One region of the Pantoea sp. USHLN298 genome, then DNA from elsewhere that is predicted to be linked to it. Evidence: predicted binding sites of a transcription regulator. Region 1 holds the regulator's gene; each other region holds the start of a gene.
What was found. The regulator Fur, encoded in region 1, represses iron uptake genes when iron is present. The targets are predictions, from matches to a motif close to ATAATAATGAGAACNACTATCAA.
Positions count from the first base shown of each region.

Region 2: the regulator Fur is predicted to act here: its motif matches at 1,942-1,964, upstream of WFK59_RS14595 (TonB-dependent siderophore receptor).
Region 3: the regulator Fur is predicted to act here: its motif matches at 1,874-1,896, upstream of fepD (Fe(3+)-siderophore ABC transporter permease).

Region 1 covers NZ_JBBCRO010000001.1:312,740-317,004, reverse strand. The annotation lists gene ybfF (esterase) at 1-227, shown strand, start outside; gene ybfE (LexA regulated protein) at 394-669, shown strand; gene fldA (flavodoxin FldA) at 802-1,332, shown strand; gene fur (ferric iron uptake transcriptional regulator) at 1,685-2,128, shown strand; gene WFK59_RS01615 (hypothetical protein) at 2,200-2,595, opposite strand; gene glnS (glutamine--tRNA ligase) at 2,828-4,265, opposite strand, start outside.
Region 2 covers NZ_JBBCRO010000005.1:232,049-236,313, reverse strand. The annotation lists gene WFK59_RS14600 (MFS transporter) at 1-769, opposite strand, end outside; gene WFK59_RS14595 (TonB-dependent siderophore receptor) at 2,021-4,195, shown strand.
Region 3 covers NZ_JBBCRO010000004.1:389,052-393,316, forward strand. The annotation lists gene fepG (iron-enterobactin ABC transporter permease) at 1-840, opposite strand, end outside; gene fepD (Fe(3+)-siderophore ABC transporter permease) at 837-1,826, opposite strand; gene entS (enterobactin transporter EntS) at 1,972-3,222, shown strand; gene fepB (Fe2+-enterobactin ABC transporter substrate-binding protein) at 3,253-4,212, opposite strand.

The DNA of each region.
Region 1 (4,265 bases):
ACAACTATGCCACCATCTCTGGCTGGCAGCCGGTGCCCGCCTGGCCGCATCCGGCGTTGTTTATCCGCGGCGGCGACTCCAGCTATCTGGATAATCAGTACCGGGATGCGTTGATTGCACAGTTCCCGGCGGCCCATGCGCATGTGATCAGCGGCGCGGGACACTGGGTACACGCAGAGAAACCGGATGCGGTATTACGCAGCGTTCGTCGCTTTTTTGCGCTTTAAAAGCAAATACCTGGCGGTAAATGTTTAGGATTGGCGTCGGAAGTTAGCCTGGAGTATGATGGCGCGCTAAAATTTTGCCGCCGGTCATTTTGCCGCGGTAACGGCCAATAATTTATAATCTGCGCGGCGAGCGTCTGGCGCCCGCACCATTCAGTTTCACTAAGCCATGGCAAAAGAACACACTGACCGCACGACGCTCGATCTGTTTGCTGATGAGCGCCGCCCTGGTCGACCCAAAACCAGTCCGCTTTCGCGTGATGAACAGCTGCGCATCAATAAGCGCAATCAACTGAAACGTGACAAAGGACGCGGGCTTCGCCGTGTCGAACTGAAAATGAACAGTGAAGCCGTCGAAGCGCTCAATACGCTGGCAGAACAGCGTAATCTCAGCCGTAGCGAATTGATTGAACAAATGCTGCTGGCGCAACTCAAACTGGATTAATGCGGGCAAAACGCACGCAGAGGCAAATGTCGAGGCTTTAACCGTTCCGCGGGTTTGCCTCGTCTGCTATTATTCGCTGAATTGTGCTGCGGCACACATCTCATCATCAGGATTTAAGAGGTTATTTTACTCATGGCACTCGTAGGCATCTTCTTTGGCAGCGATACCGGCAACACCGAAAACATTGCAAAAATGATCCAGAAACAGCTGGGTAAAGACGTTGCAGAAGTCCACGACATCGCGAAAAGCACTAAAGAAGATCTGGAAGCGTTTGACATCCTGCTGCTGGGTATCCCGACCTGGTATTACGGTGAAGCGCAGTGCGACTGGGATGACTTTTTCCCGACGCTGGAAGAGATCGATTTCAACGGCAAACTGGTTGCCCTGTTTGGCTGTGGCGATCAGGAAGATTATGCCGAGTATTTTTGTGACGCGATGGGCACCATCCGCGACATCATTGAGCCGCATGGCGCCGTGATCGTCGGTCACTGGCCAACCGAAGGTTATCACTTCGAGGCCTCAAAAGGTCTGGCGGATGATACGCACTTCCTGGGCCTGGCCATTGATGAAGATCGCCAGCCTGAGCTGACCAATGCGCGCGTTGAGCAGTGGGTGAAGCAGATCTTTGATGAACTGCAGCTCAAAGAGATCCTCGAAGCCTGATGCTCTCCGCCTCAATGTGAGCGCCAGCTCACATTGAGGCAATGGAAATTCCTATAGAAATAATAGCCACATTTTTTTAACTTTTTTCGTTTAATCTGTAGAATACCCGCATCGATCTTCCGCTTATTTTCTCTGGCAGCAGATAGGGCTAAGCGAAATGTTAACAGACTCCTGCAGAAATCCTCCCCGGCTCGGTGACGTATCCCATACAGCCCATGGTGATTTAGGCACTCCCCTCGGTTTTCATTTCACGGCTTCAGTTCTATAATGAGACGCAAATGAGAATGGGTGTAGATCGACATTCAAGGCCAAGCGCCACAAAAGTGAATATTAGTAACAGGACAAAATCCGCATGACTGACAACAATACCGCATTAAAGAAGGCTGGCCTGAAAGTCACGCTGCCCAGACTGAAAATTCTGGAAGTGCTTCAGGAACCTGAGTGCCATCACGTCAGCGCGGAAGATTTGTACAAACGCCTGATCGATATCGGCGAAGAGATTGGTCTGGCCACCGTTTACCGTGTGCTGAACCAGTTTGATGATGCCGGCATTGTGACCCGTCACAATTTCGAAGGCGGCAAGTCGGTGTTTGAACTGACTCAGCAGCATCACCACGATCACCTGATCTGCCTGGACTGCGGTAAAGTGATCGAGTTCAGCGATGAGTCGATCGAAACCCGTCAGCGGGAAATCGCGACCCGCCACGGCATTAAGCTGACGAACCACAGCCTTTATCTCTATGGTCACTGCGCGCTGGGTGACTGCCGTGAAGATGAAACGCTGCACGATCAGTAACACTGATCCTGCCTGATATAAAAAAACCGGTTCACAGACCGGTTTTTTTTCGTCCTTACTACGCCGGGTCGTCAGGCGACCAGCGTTTCCTGCAGGTAACGCCAGCGCGGAATCGAGGTGCTGCAGTCGAGAATCGCCAGCGCGATGCGGCTCTGATTATCGCCATTCAGCATCTGCATCTCCCGATACTGTACCGTCACTTCCTGATCGTGATGTGAAATAATGACGTGCTCACAGGTGGCGATACGCATGCCTTCCCGCTTGCCGTGCAGCTGACGGAAAAGTTCTTCCACTTCGTTCAGGTTTAGCTGATTTCCCCGTGGCGTTACCATGCGAAATTCAGGGTGGAAATAGGACATCATCAGTTCAAAACTGTCATCGGATCCGGCAGGCTGATTGAAAATACGTTCAATAAGCTGATGTAAAACGACGACACTGTGTTTGGCTTCCTGGGCGAGAACGGTCATTTTTTTTCCTTATATCACTCGCTGCGCTCTGTCTGAGTGCGCATAGCCTACCTGAACGCCGATAATTCACATCTGGTAATTGATTAATTTTTTTAAACTCAGATTTCTCTCACAAATTTGTAACAACCACGGAGCCAGGCTTGCAGCACAAACCTCGGCGATGGCAGAAATCAGGACAATAAAAAAGGGCGATAAGTCGCCCTTTTGTCATTTTATCAGCCAGCGTTAATGATTATTCGCCGCTTTTAGTCCAGGTGTCTCGCAAACCGACGGTACGGTTAAACACCAGCTGTGACGGCTTCGAATAGACGCTGTCGGCACAGAAATACCCTTCACGCTCAAACTGGTACGGTGTGGTTGCTTCCACATCGCGCAGGCCCGGCTCAACAAAGCCCTGTTTGATGGTCAGTGAATCCGGGTTGATGACCGACAGGAAATCGTCTGCCGCGGCCGGGTTTGGCACGCTGAACAGGCGGTCGTAGAGACGAAACTCTGCGGGCTGCGCATGGTCTGCTGATACCCAGTGGATCACGCCTTTTACCTTACGGCCATCTGCAGGATCTTTGCTCAGGGTATCCACATCGCTGGTGCAGTAGATGCAGGTGATGTTGCCCGCATCATCTTTCGCCACCCGCTCAGCACGGATCACATAAGCGTTGCGCAGGCGAACTTCTTTGCCCAGCACCAGACGCTTATATTGCTTGTTAGCCTCTTCGCGGAAATCCGCCCGATCGATCCAGATCTCACGGCTGAACGGCACCTCACGCGTTCCCATCTCCGGTTTAGAAGGATGGTTAGGCATGGTGATGGTTTCATGATGGCCCGCTGGCAGGTTTTCAATCACCACTTTCAGTGGATCAAGCACCGCCATCGCGCGTGGCGCATTCTCGTTGAGATCGTCACGAATGCACGATTCCAGCGACGCCATTTCCACAATATTGTCCTGCTTGGTAACACCAATACGGCGGCAGAACTCGCGGATTGAGGCGGCGGTATAACCGCGACGGCGTAAGCCAGAAACGGTCAGCATGCGCGGATCATCCCAGCCTTCAACGTGCTTCTCGGTCACCAGCTGAGTCAGTTTGCGTTTCGACATCACCGCATACTCAAGATTCAGGCGAGAGAACTCATACTGACGTGGATGCACCGGAATAGTGATGTTGTCCAGCACCCAGTCGTAGAGACGACGGTTATCCTGGAACTCCAGCGTACAGAGTGAATGCGTGATGCCTTCCAGCGCATCGGAGATGCAGTGGGTAAAGTCATACATCGGATAGATGCACCACTTGTTACCGGTCTGGTGGTGTTCAGCGAACTTAATCCGGTACAGCACCGGATCGCGCATCACGATAAAGTTAGAGGCCATATCGATTTTTGCGCGCAGACAGGCTGTACCTTCAGCAAATTCCCCGTTACGCATTTTCTCGAACAGAGCCAGGTTCTCTTCCACGCTGCGGTCGCGATAGGGACTGTTTTTGCCCGGCGCGGTCAGAGTGCCACGATATTCGCGGATCGCTTCCGGGGTCAGCTCGTCGACGTAAGCCAGCCCTTTATTGATCAGTTCAATCGCATAGTTGAAGAGCTGATCAAAATAGTTTGATGAGTAACAAACCTCACCGCTCCACTCAAAGCCCAGCCATTTGACGTCACGCTTGATGGATTCGACGAAC
Region 2 (4,265 bases), on a different contig from region 1:
CCTGATCGGCGCTGCTAAAAAACGAGGTGAAAAAGTTGGCAAACTGCTGATCAAATACATCGTAAGTGCAGGAAACACCCACAACGTAAAGTGTTAAGAACCATAATTTCGGTTGTCTGAACAATTGCATCACCAGACGCAGGCTGAACTGAGATTGGTTTGCGCCCAGTGAGTCGGCCACCTCTGCTGATGATTGTGCCTGAGGTCTGGAAAGAAACAGTAAAATGGCGAGGATCACCGCACATCCGGAACCGAGCCAAAAAATAAACTGGTTATTAATGGTGAACATGATACCGACAATAGACGCGCAGAGCGCCCAGCCTACACAGCCAAACAGGCGCGCACGACCAAATTCGAACTGGCTACGCCGACTGACACGCTCAATGTAGGCTTCAATCGCAGGCGCGCCAGCGTTGTAGATAAAACCGAGATAGATACCGCCGACAATTGAGCCTAACAAAATATGAGTTTGCAGTAGCGGACCAAACACGTAGATAAAGAATGGAGCAAACATCACCAGCATCCCGGTGATAATCCATAATAAATGTTTTTTCAGCCCCAGTTTGTCAGACAGTAAACCAAATACTGGCTGGAACAGTAACGAAAAGAAAGAGATTGCGGCGAAGATAATACCGGTATCGCTTTTACTGATGTGATTAATATCATGTAACCAGATAGGGAAGAACGGGAAATAGGCTCCCATGATGAAGAAGTAGAAGAAAAAGAACAGCCCGAATATCCAGAAATTATTATTCTTTAAGTAATACATGATTACATCCTTTTTTAATAACTAAAGCGTCCGGGAAATCTGTCTGCCAGCCTTGAAACCCTGGTATAAGACGGCTGATGAGGCATCCTGTTGCATGTCGGGCCGGGCCTGCCCCGTGCCGAGGATGAATTAAACGCAAAACAGGCTGTTGTGCCGGGACCGATGGCAAAGTAATCTTCAGCACTGTGAGCGAGTAACATTGTTAAGCCATTACCTGTGTGAGGTGTGAGCGCTTCATCGTGATCCTCCTGACAGACTCACCTTCTGTTGAGCCTGAAAACAGCCTGCTCGTGCTTGTAGCAGAGAGGTAATGGCATGCTGCCAGCACGCTTCAGAACACCAAAGCCGCGGTTACAGTGGAGATTTTCAACTCGCCTCAAGCCTGTTCTGCCTGTAATGCCAGGAGATTGCTGAGATTACAGGTAAGAGACACGGCGAGGCTCTACTCAGGCTAAATACGCTGTTGCATGATGTTTTGTGCGTCGGCAACCGTGCTGCACTAAGGTAGCGTCCTCCATGACCACTGCCTTTTCCTGATTGTGATGCGCTCACATTTCAAGGGGTACAATAGAGTTTGGCTGTTATTGAAGTAAAGCGCGCTCTGGGTATTAGGTGACGAGGGTCACAGTTTAAGCCGGTTTTATACCGACATTGTTCACTGATCAGCAGAGAGCCAGGCCCGCATCTGCTCATTGGTCATTGGTCATTGGTCATTGGTCATGATCTTATTCCACAGCACCACCTGGCCCACAACCTCTTAACTTCTTGCATGGATCATCACCGCCCTACTCGTCGGCTATACGTTGTTAGCGCCTATCGAGGCGTTATCCTGTTGCCGGTTAATCCCCTCTCTTTGTCGTCACCAGAAGCGGATTTTGCGGAAATTTCCCGCAGCGTTGATCGCTGGCGGTTTTCTGGTTCATTGAATAACGGCCTGCGCCAACACAGGGAGCGAGTCCGCGGCTGGCTTAAACGCCACTGCGGCAGATGTTGCCTGGCTAATCCGGAATGCGGCAGGACCACGTTGTGCGCTGGGATTACGCACTGCGTAGCCTGATTTCTGCGTGTGGTCTGGCGCGCTGAATGCTGGGATATGATTCTGCACTTCTCCTCAACCCCTTCCCTTATGCATCGCAAGCGATAACGGAAAAGTTCCCGATTGTAGTTGTAAAATGATAATCATTATCATTATTATACGCATTTGCTTACATACCTTAACGATTCAGGGAGATTTTCTAAGTGAATGTAACTATGCATGTCCGGAAGCGCCCCGTTGCGCTGCTGCTGGCGGGAATATTAAGTTCTTCCGCCTCTGCCGCGAACGACGCTGAGACAGAAATGCTGGCCGATGACCAGACTATGCTGGTCACTGCTGAACAGGAGTTAAAGCAACAGCCTGGCGTCTCGGTGATTACCGCGCAGGATATTGAAAAGAACCCGCCGGTTAATGACCTGTCCGACATCATCCGCAAAATGCCGGGTGTTAACCTCACCGGCAACAGCGCCAACGGCGTCCGCGGCAATAACCGCCAGATCGACATTCGCGGCATGGGACCGGAAAATACCCTGATTCTGATTGATGGTGTACCGACGACCTCAAGAAACTCAGTGCGTTACAGCTGGCGTGGCGAGCGGGATTCGCGCGGTGACTCTAACTGGGTACCGGCGGAAATGGTTGAGCGCATCGAAGTGATCCGCGGGCCGGCGGCTGCCCGTTATGGCTCTGGCGCTGCAGGTGGCGTGGTCAATATTATCACAAAGCGCCCGACGGATGACTGGCATGGCTCGCTGTCGCTGTTCACCAATCAGCCGGAAGATGACAAAGAAGGCGCTACCCGCCGCGCCAACTTTAATCTCAGCGGTCCGCTGGCCGGTGACGCGCTTACCATGCGGCTCTACGGCAACATCAATAAAACCGACAGTGATGCTTTTGATATCAACCAGTCGCAGAATGGTTCTGCCGCCGCCGGACGCGAAGGCGTGCGCAATAAAGATATTAATGGCGTACTCTCCTGGAAATTAACGCCGTTGCAGGTGATTGATTTCAGTTACGGTTACAGCCGTCAGGGCAATATATATGCTGGCGATACCCAATACAGCAACGGTGCGGGCAATGCTCTGATTGAATCGCTGGATGGTTCAGAAACTAACCGTCTTTATCGTCAGACCTATGGCATTGCCCACAACGGGATCTGGGACTGGGGCCAGTCGAAACTGACCTTCAATTATGAAAAAACCAACAATACCCGCCTCAACGAAGGAACCGCAGGCAGCGGTGAGGGACGAATTAACAGCACGACGTTCTCCACCAGCCGCTTCGAGAGTTACCGCGCCGGTGGCGAAGTCAGTTTCCCGCTGGAGATAGTGCGGGAACAGACGGTGACGCTGGGTGCTGAGTGGAATCGCGACGAGTTAAACGATCCCAACTCAATGAATGGCACCAGCGCACCGGGCGTCTCTATTGGTGGGATCAATGGCGATGCAGGTAGCCGCAACAGTAAAAACAGCGCGACTCTGAGTTCGCTCTATTTCGAGGATAATATTGCCGCCACCGACAGCACGGAGCTGATCCCGGGTCTGCGTTTTGATTATCACGATACCTTTGGCGCGAACTGGAGTCCGTCGCTCAATATTTCCCAGGGACTGGGCGAGAACTTCAAACTCAAGGCCGGTATTGCCCGTGCGTTTAAAGCCCCTAATCTCTATCAGTCAACGGAAGGCTATTTACTGGCGACCCGCGGCAACGGTTGCCCGATCGGTATCGTGAGCGGGAGTTGTTATTTGCTGGGCAACGAGAACCTTGATCCTGAAGTCAGCGTAAATAAAGAGCTGGGCATTGAGTTTAGTCAGGATGGCTATATTGCCGGGATCACCTGGTTCCGTAACGATTATAAGAACAAAATCGTGGCGGGCACCGAGCGGATTGGTTTTGCCTCCAACGGCAATAATATCCTGCAGTGGAGCAACGGCGGTAAGGCAGTGGTAGAAGGTCTGGAAGGGAATATGACGATTCCGTTAGTGCGCGATGCGCTGGAATGGCGGACCAACGCGACCTATATGATTGAGTCGAAGGATAAAGAGACCGGAAATCCGCTGTCGATCATCCCGGAATACACCATCAACACGATGCTCGACTGGCAGGTGACAGAGGATTTTTCCACCAGCCTGAACTGGACGATGTATGGCCGTCAGAAACCGCGTGAAAATGCAGAATCGCGTACCGAAGCCAGTTCACTGTCGACGCGTGAAGTCGGAGCCTATTCAGTATTTGGGCTGAATCTTAACTACGACGTCACCAAAAATCTGCGTGCTAATGCCGGTATCAATAACCTGCTCGATAAGCGTATTTACCGTGAAGCCGAAGGTGCATCCACCTACAACGAGCCGGGCCGTGCCTATTACGCCGGTCTGACTCTCTCTTTCTGATTCTCATTGCGACAGGCGCTTCCATTCGGAAGCGCTTTTTCTTGCCGTAGGTCTGACTCTCTTTCCTGAT
Region 3 (4,265 bases), on a different contig from region 1:
GCACAGCGCCGCCAGCGGCAAGGCACCTTTGATGCCGCCGCACAACCGGCGGGCGATCTGCGGTGCCAGCAGGGCGATAAACGAAATCGGCCCGACCAGCGCGGTTGACGCCGCCGTCAGGATCACCCCGACCAGCATCAGCAAAATACGACTGCGCTCAACCGGAACGCCCAGCGCGCAGGCGGTATCATCGCCCATCTCCAGCAGCCGCATGCGCCGCGCCAGCAGCGCCGTCGCCAGCAGCGCCAGCAGCAGCACGCTGATCACCGGCGTGGTTTTCGCCCAGCTGATGCCGTTCAGCGAGCCAGCACTCCACAGCCCGGCGCTCAGTGCCGCTTCCAGTGAAGCGCTGATAATCAGCCAGCTATTCAGCGCCATCAGCAATGCCCGCACGCTGATACCCACAATAATCAGGCGAAAAGTCTCAACACCGTTGCGCCAGCTAAACAGCCAGACCACCCCCGCGGTCAGCAAGCCGCCAGTCAATGCCGCCAGCGTCATACCTTCCATATTCTGCTGAAACAGCACCAGCGCCACCAGCACACCGCTGTAAGCCCCGGTGTTAAAACCCAGAATGTCCGGACTGCCGAGCGGGTTGCGCAGCAGCGACTGAAAAATAGCGCCGCTGACGCCCAGCGCACCACCAATCAGCAGTGCCATCATCACCCGCGGCAGACGCCATTCCAGTACGATCAGCTGAATATTGCGTGCCGCCTCACCGTTGATCACCTGCCAAAGCTGAGCCGCCGGGATCGGCAGGGTGCCGCGCGTCACGCCGAGAAAGGCCAGCGCCAGACAGGCCAGCAGCAGCCAGGTGCCATTAAGTACGACGCGTTTCATACCGCACCTCTGCCAGCCTTGCGGCGCACCAGCACAATCAGCATCGGGGCACCGAGAATCGCCGTCACAATCGACACGCGCAGCTCGCCCGGCACCAGCACCCGGCCGAGAATATCGGCGGCCAGCAGCAGACAGGGCGTGATAAGAAGGGTACCCGTCAGCATCCAGCGATGATCGTTGCCGAGCAGCCAGCGTGCCAGATGCGGCGTCATTAATCCGACAAAGGCAATCGGGCCTACCGCGGCCGTCGCGGCCCCGCTCAGCAAGGCAATCGCCAGCAGTCCGATCAGTTGGGTGCGGACAACGCGGGTCCCGAGCGCCGTCGCCATATCACCGCCCATGCTGAGGCTGTTGAGCGACCGGGCCAGCAGCAGCGCCAGCAGAGAGCCGACCACCACCGCGGGAAACGTCGTGCGCAGAATGGCAAAATTGCGGATATCCAGCGACCCGCTGTGCCAGAAACGCAGGTGGTCGTAGATGTCAGGATTAAGCAGCGACAAGCCGGAGGTTAAGCCTTCCAGCACCGCGCCCAGCGCGACCCCGGCCAGCGTCAGCCGTACCGGATTGACCCGCCCGCCACCGACCGCCCCGGTCAGCGCCACCAGCAACGACGCCAGCAGCGCGCCGCCAAAGGCAAAACCGAGCCAGTCAATTGGGGAATCCGCACCATAGAGCGCAATGCCGATCACTACCGCAAAACCTGCACCGGCATTAATCCCCAGGATTCCGGGATCGGCCAGCGGGTTGCGTGTCAGGCTCTGCATCAGCGCGCCCGCCACGCCCAGACCTGCGCCCGCCAGCAGCCCGGCCAGGGTACGCGGCAGCCGGGCATCACGCACAATGATGCAGTCTGCGCTGGAGCAGTTGGTCAGCAGTGCCTGGGTGACATCATGGAAGGCTATGGATTTGGCCCCCAGCATCAGGCTGAGCGCGAGGAGCAGCAACAGCAGCATCCCTGAGCCTGCTATTACATGGAATTGACGCATCACAGTTAAACCTTTACGGATTCAATGGCATCGGGATAGAAACCATTATGATAATGATACTTGTTATCGTTATTACGCATTTTTTGTATGTTACCATGACTCGCAAACTCAATGATGAGGAAAATGGGTGCAAAAAGGCGACGTTATGAACAAACCCTCCCACTTTATCGATCTCAGCCTGCTGAAAACCCATCCTGCTTTTCGCGCCGTGTTTATTGCTCGCTTCATCTCGATTGTCGCGCTCGGTATGCTGGCGGTCGCCGTCCCGGTGCAGATTCAGCAGTTAACGCAATCGCCGTTGCTGGTGGGTCTGGCGGTCACGCTGGCCGGTGCCGGTATGTTTATTGGCCTGCTCACCGGTGGCGTACTGGCCGATCGCTATGAGCGCCGCCGCCTGATCCTGTTTGCCCGTTCAACCTGCGGCCTCGGTTTTGTCGCCCTGTGTGTGAATGCGCTGCTGCCTGCTCCGTCGGTGATCGCGGTGTTTGTGCTGGGCCTGTGGGATGGCTTTTTTGGGGCGATCGGCGTGACCGCGCTGCTGGCCGCCACGCCAGCGCTGGTCGGCCGCGAAAACATTATGAAAGCGGGCGCGATCACCATGCTGACGGTGCGCTTTGGCGCCATTCTGTCACCGGCGATTGCCGGGCTGGTGATCGCCCACGGCGGCGTGGCCTGGAACTACGGTCTGGCGGCGCTCGGCACCTTGCTGACGGTACTCACTCTGCTGCGCCTGCCGACGCTGGCCCCACCGCCACAGCCGCGTGAACATCCGCTGACCGCCTTATCCGCCGGGATGGGTTTCCTGTTTGCCAGCCCGATAGTCGGTATGGCGGCGCTGGTTGGCGCGCTGATGACCTTAGCCAGTGCGGTACGCGTACTCTATCCGGCACTGGCGCCACACTGGCAGGTCGGGCTGGAGCAGCTGGGGCTGATGTATGCCGCCGTGCCGCTCGGGGCCGCGGTCGGAGCCTTAACCAGCGGCCGGCTGGCGCAGTCAGCGCAGCCGGGCCGCCTGATTCTGGCCAGCGCCATTGCCGCCTTTATTGCCCTTACCCTGTTCAGCCTGATGCCGTGGTTCAGCCTGAGCCTGGTCTGCCTCGCCGCGTTTGGCTATTTCAGCGCCATCAACAGCCTGGTGCAATATGCTCTGATCCAGACGCTGACCCCGGATGCGCTGCTTGGCCGGATCAACAGCCTGTGGACAGCGCAGAACGTCACCGGTGACGCGATTGGCGCGGCGATGATTGGGGCGATGGGTTCACTGCTGCTGCCGCAACAGGCGGCAGGCCTGTTGGGACTGGCCGCCACCGTGCTGGGGATGGTGATGTGGCTACTGATGGCGCGTTTGCGCCGCTATCAGCCGCCTGCTGCTGAGCAGGCGGAATCCACCGGTTAGAAGCCGCCTGCCCTGCGCAGACGGCGGATATCAGGATTTAACGAACAGCGTTTCCAGCCGCGTCAGCAAATTACTGGCGCTGTAGAAATCAAGCCGGAAGGTATCCAGCCCCAGCGCATAAACCGCGTTGGCACGCACCGCTGGGGTCTGCGCCAGGAAAGGGTTATTCATCACCTGCTCTGCGGTCTGCGGCTCAGCGGCAAACAGCAGATAGGTGTGACCATTCAGTCCCGCCGCCAGATTTTCCCCTGACAGCTGAATAATGTCTTTACGCTGCCCCATGCTGTGACCGTGCTGCATGTCGGCTGGCGGCGTGGCCAGGGTGAATCCCAGTTGCTGCAGCAATTTTCCCTGCGCCGATGCCTCGGTCCAGAGATTAACGGCGCGACCGTCACCGTTCCAGACCATGGCGGAAACCGGCTGCGGCGGCAGCGTTAAGGCGGATTTAAGCGCTTTTTCCTGCGCATCAAACGCGCTGATGCGGGCGGCGGCGTCAGATTCATGACCGGTTGCCTCACCCAGTAGCGTCACCAGCTGCTGCCAGCTCTTATCGTCATAGTTGATCACCAGAACCGGTGCGATAGCGGTCAGCTGATCGACCAGTTTGATCGCCGAATCATTGCCGGTGGCGCTGACCACAATCAGGTCCGGTGCTTCCGCCGCAATCGCTTCAGCATTGGGCTCGCCAATATAGAGACGTTTTACGCCGCGCTGTTTTGCCACCTCGCCCCACTGACGGAAGAACCCCTGCCCATCGGCCAGCCGGCTGTTGGGTGCCGTTGCGCCACTGGCGATCACCGGAGCATTAATCGCCAGCAGCGATCCGGTCAGGGTGACGCTGGTCGAGACAATGCGGGTTGGCGCCTGGGATAAGGTCACACTGCCTTTTGCGCCGGCTATCGTGCGCGGCCAGCCGTTCTGAGCCGCCGCCGCGAAACTGATACAGAAGAAAAACAGCGCGATTGCCGCCTTTACACCACGTTTAGTCATAAATTTCAGTCCACTTTTCTGCTGGCAATTTGCCCTGCTGTTTGTGCTGATTT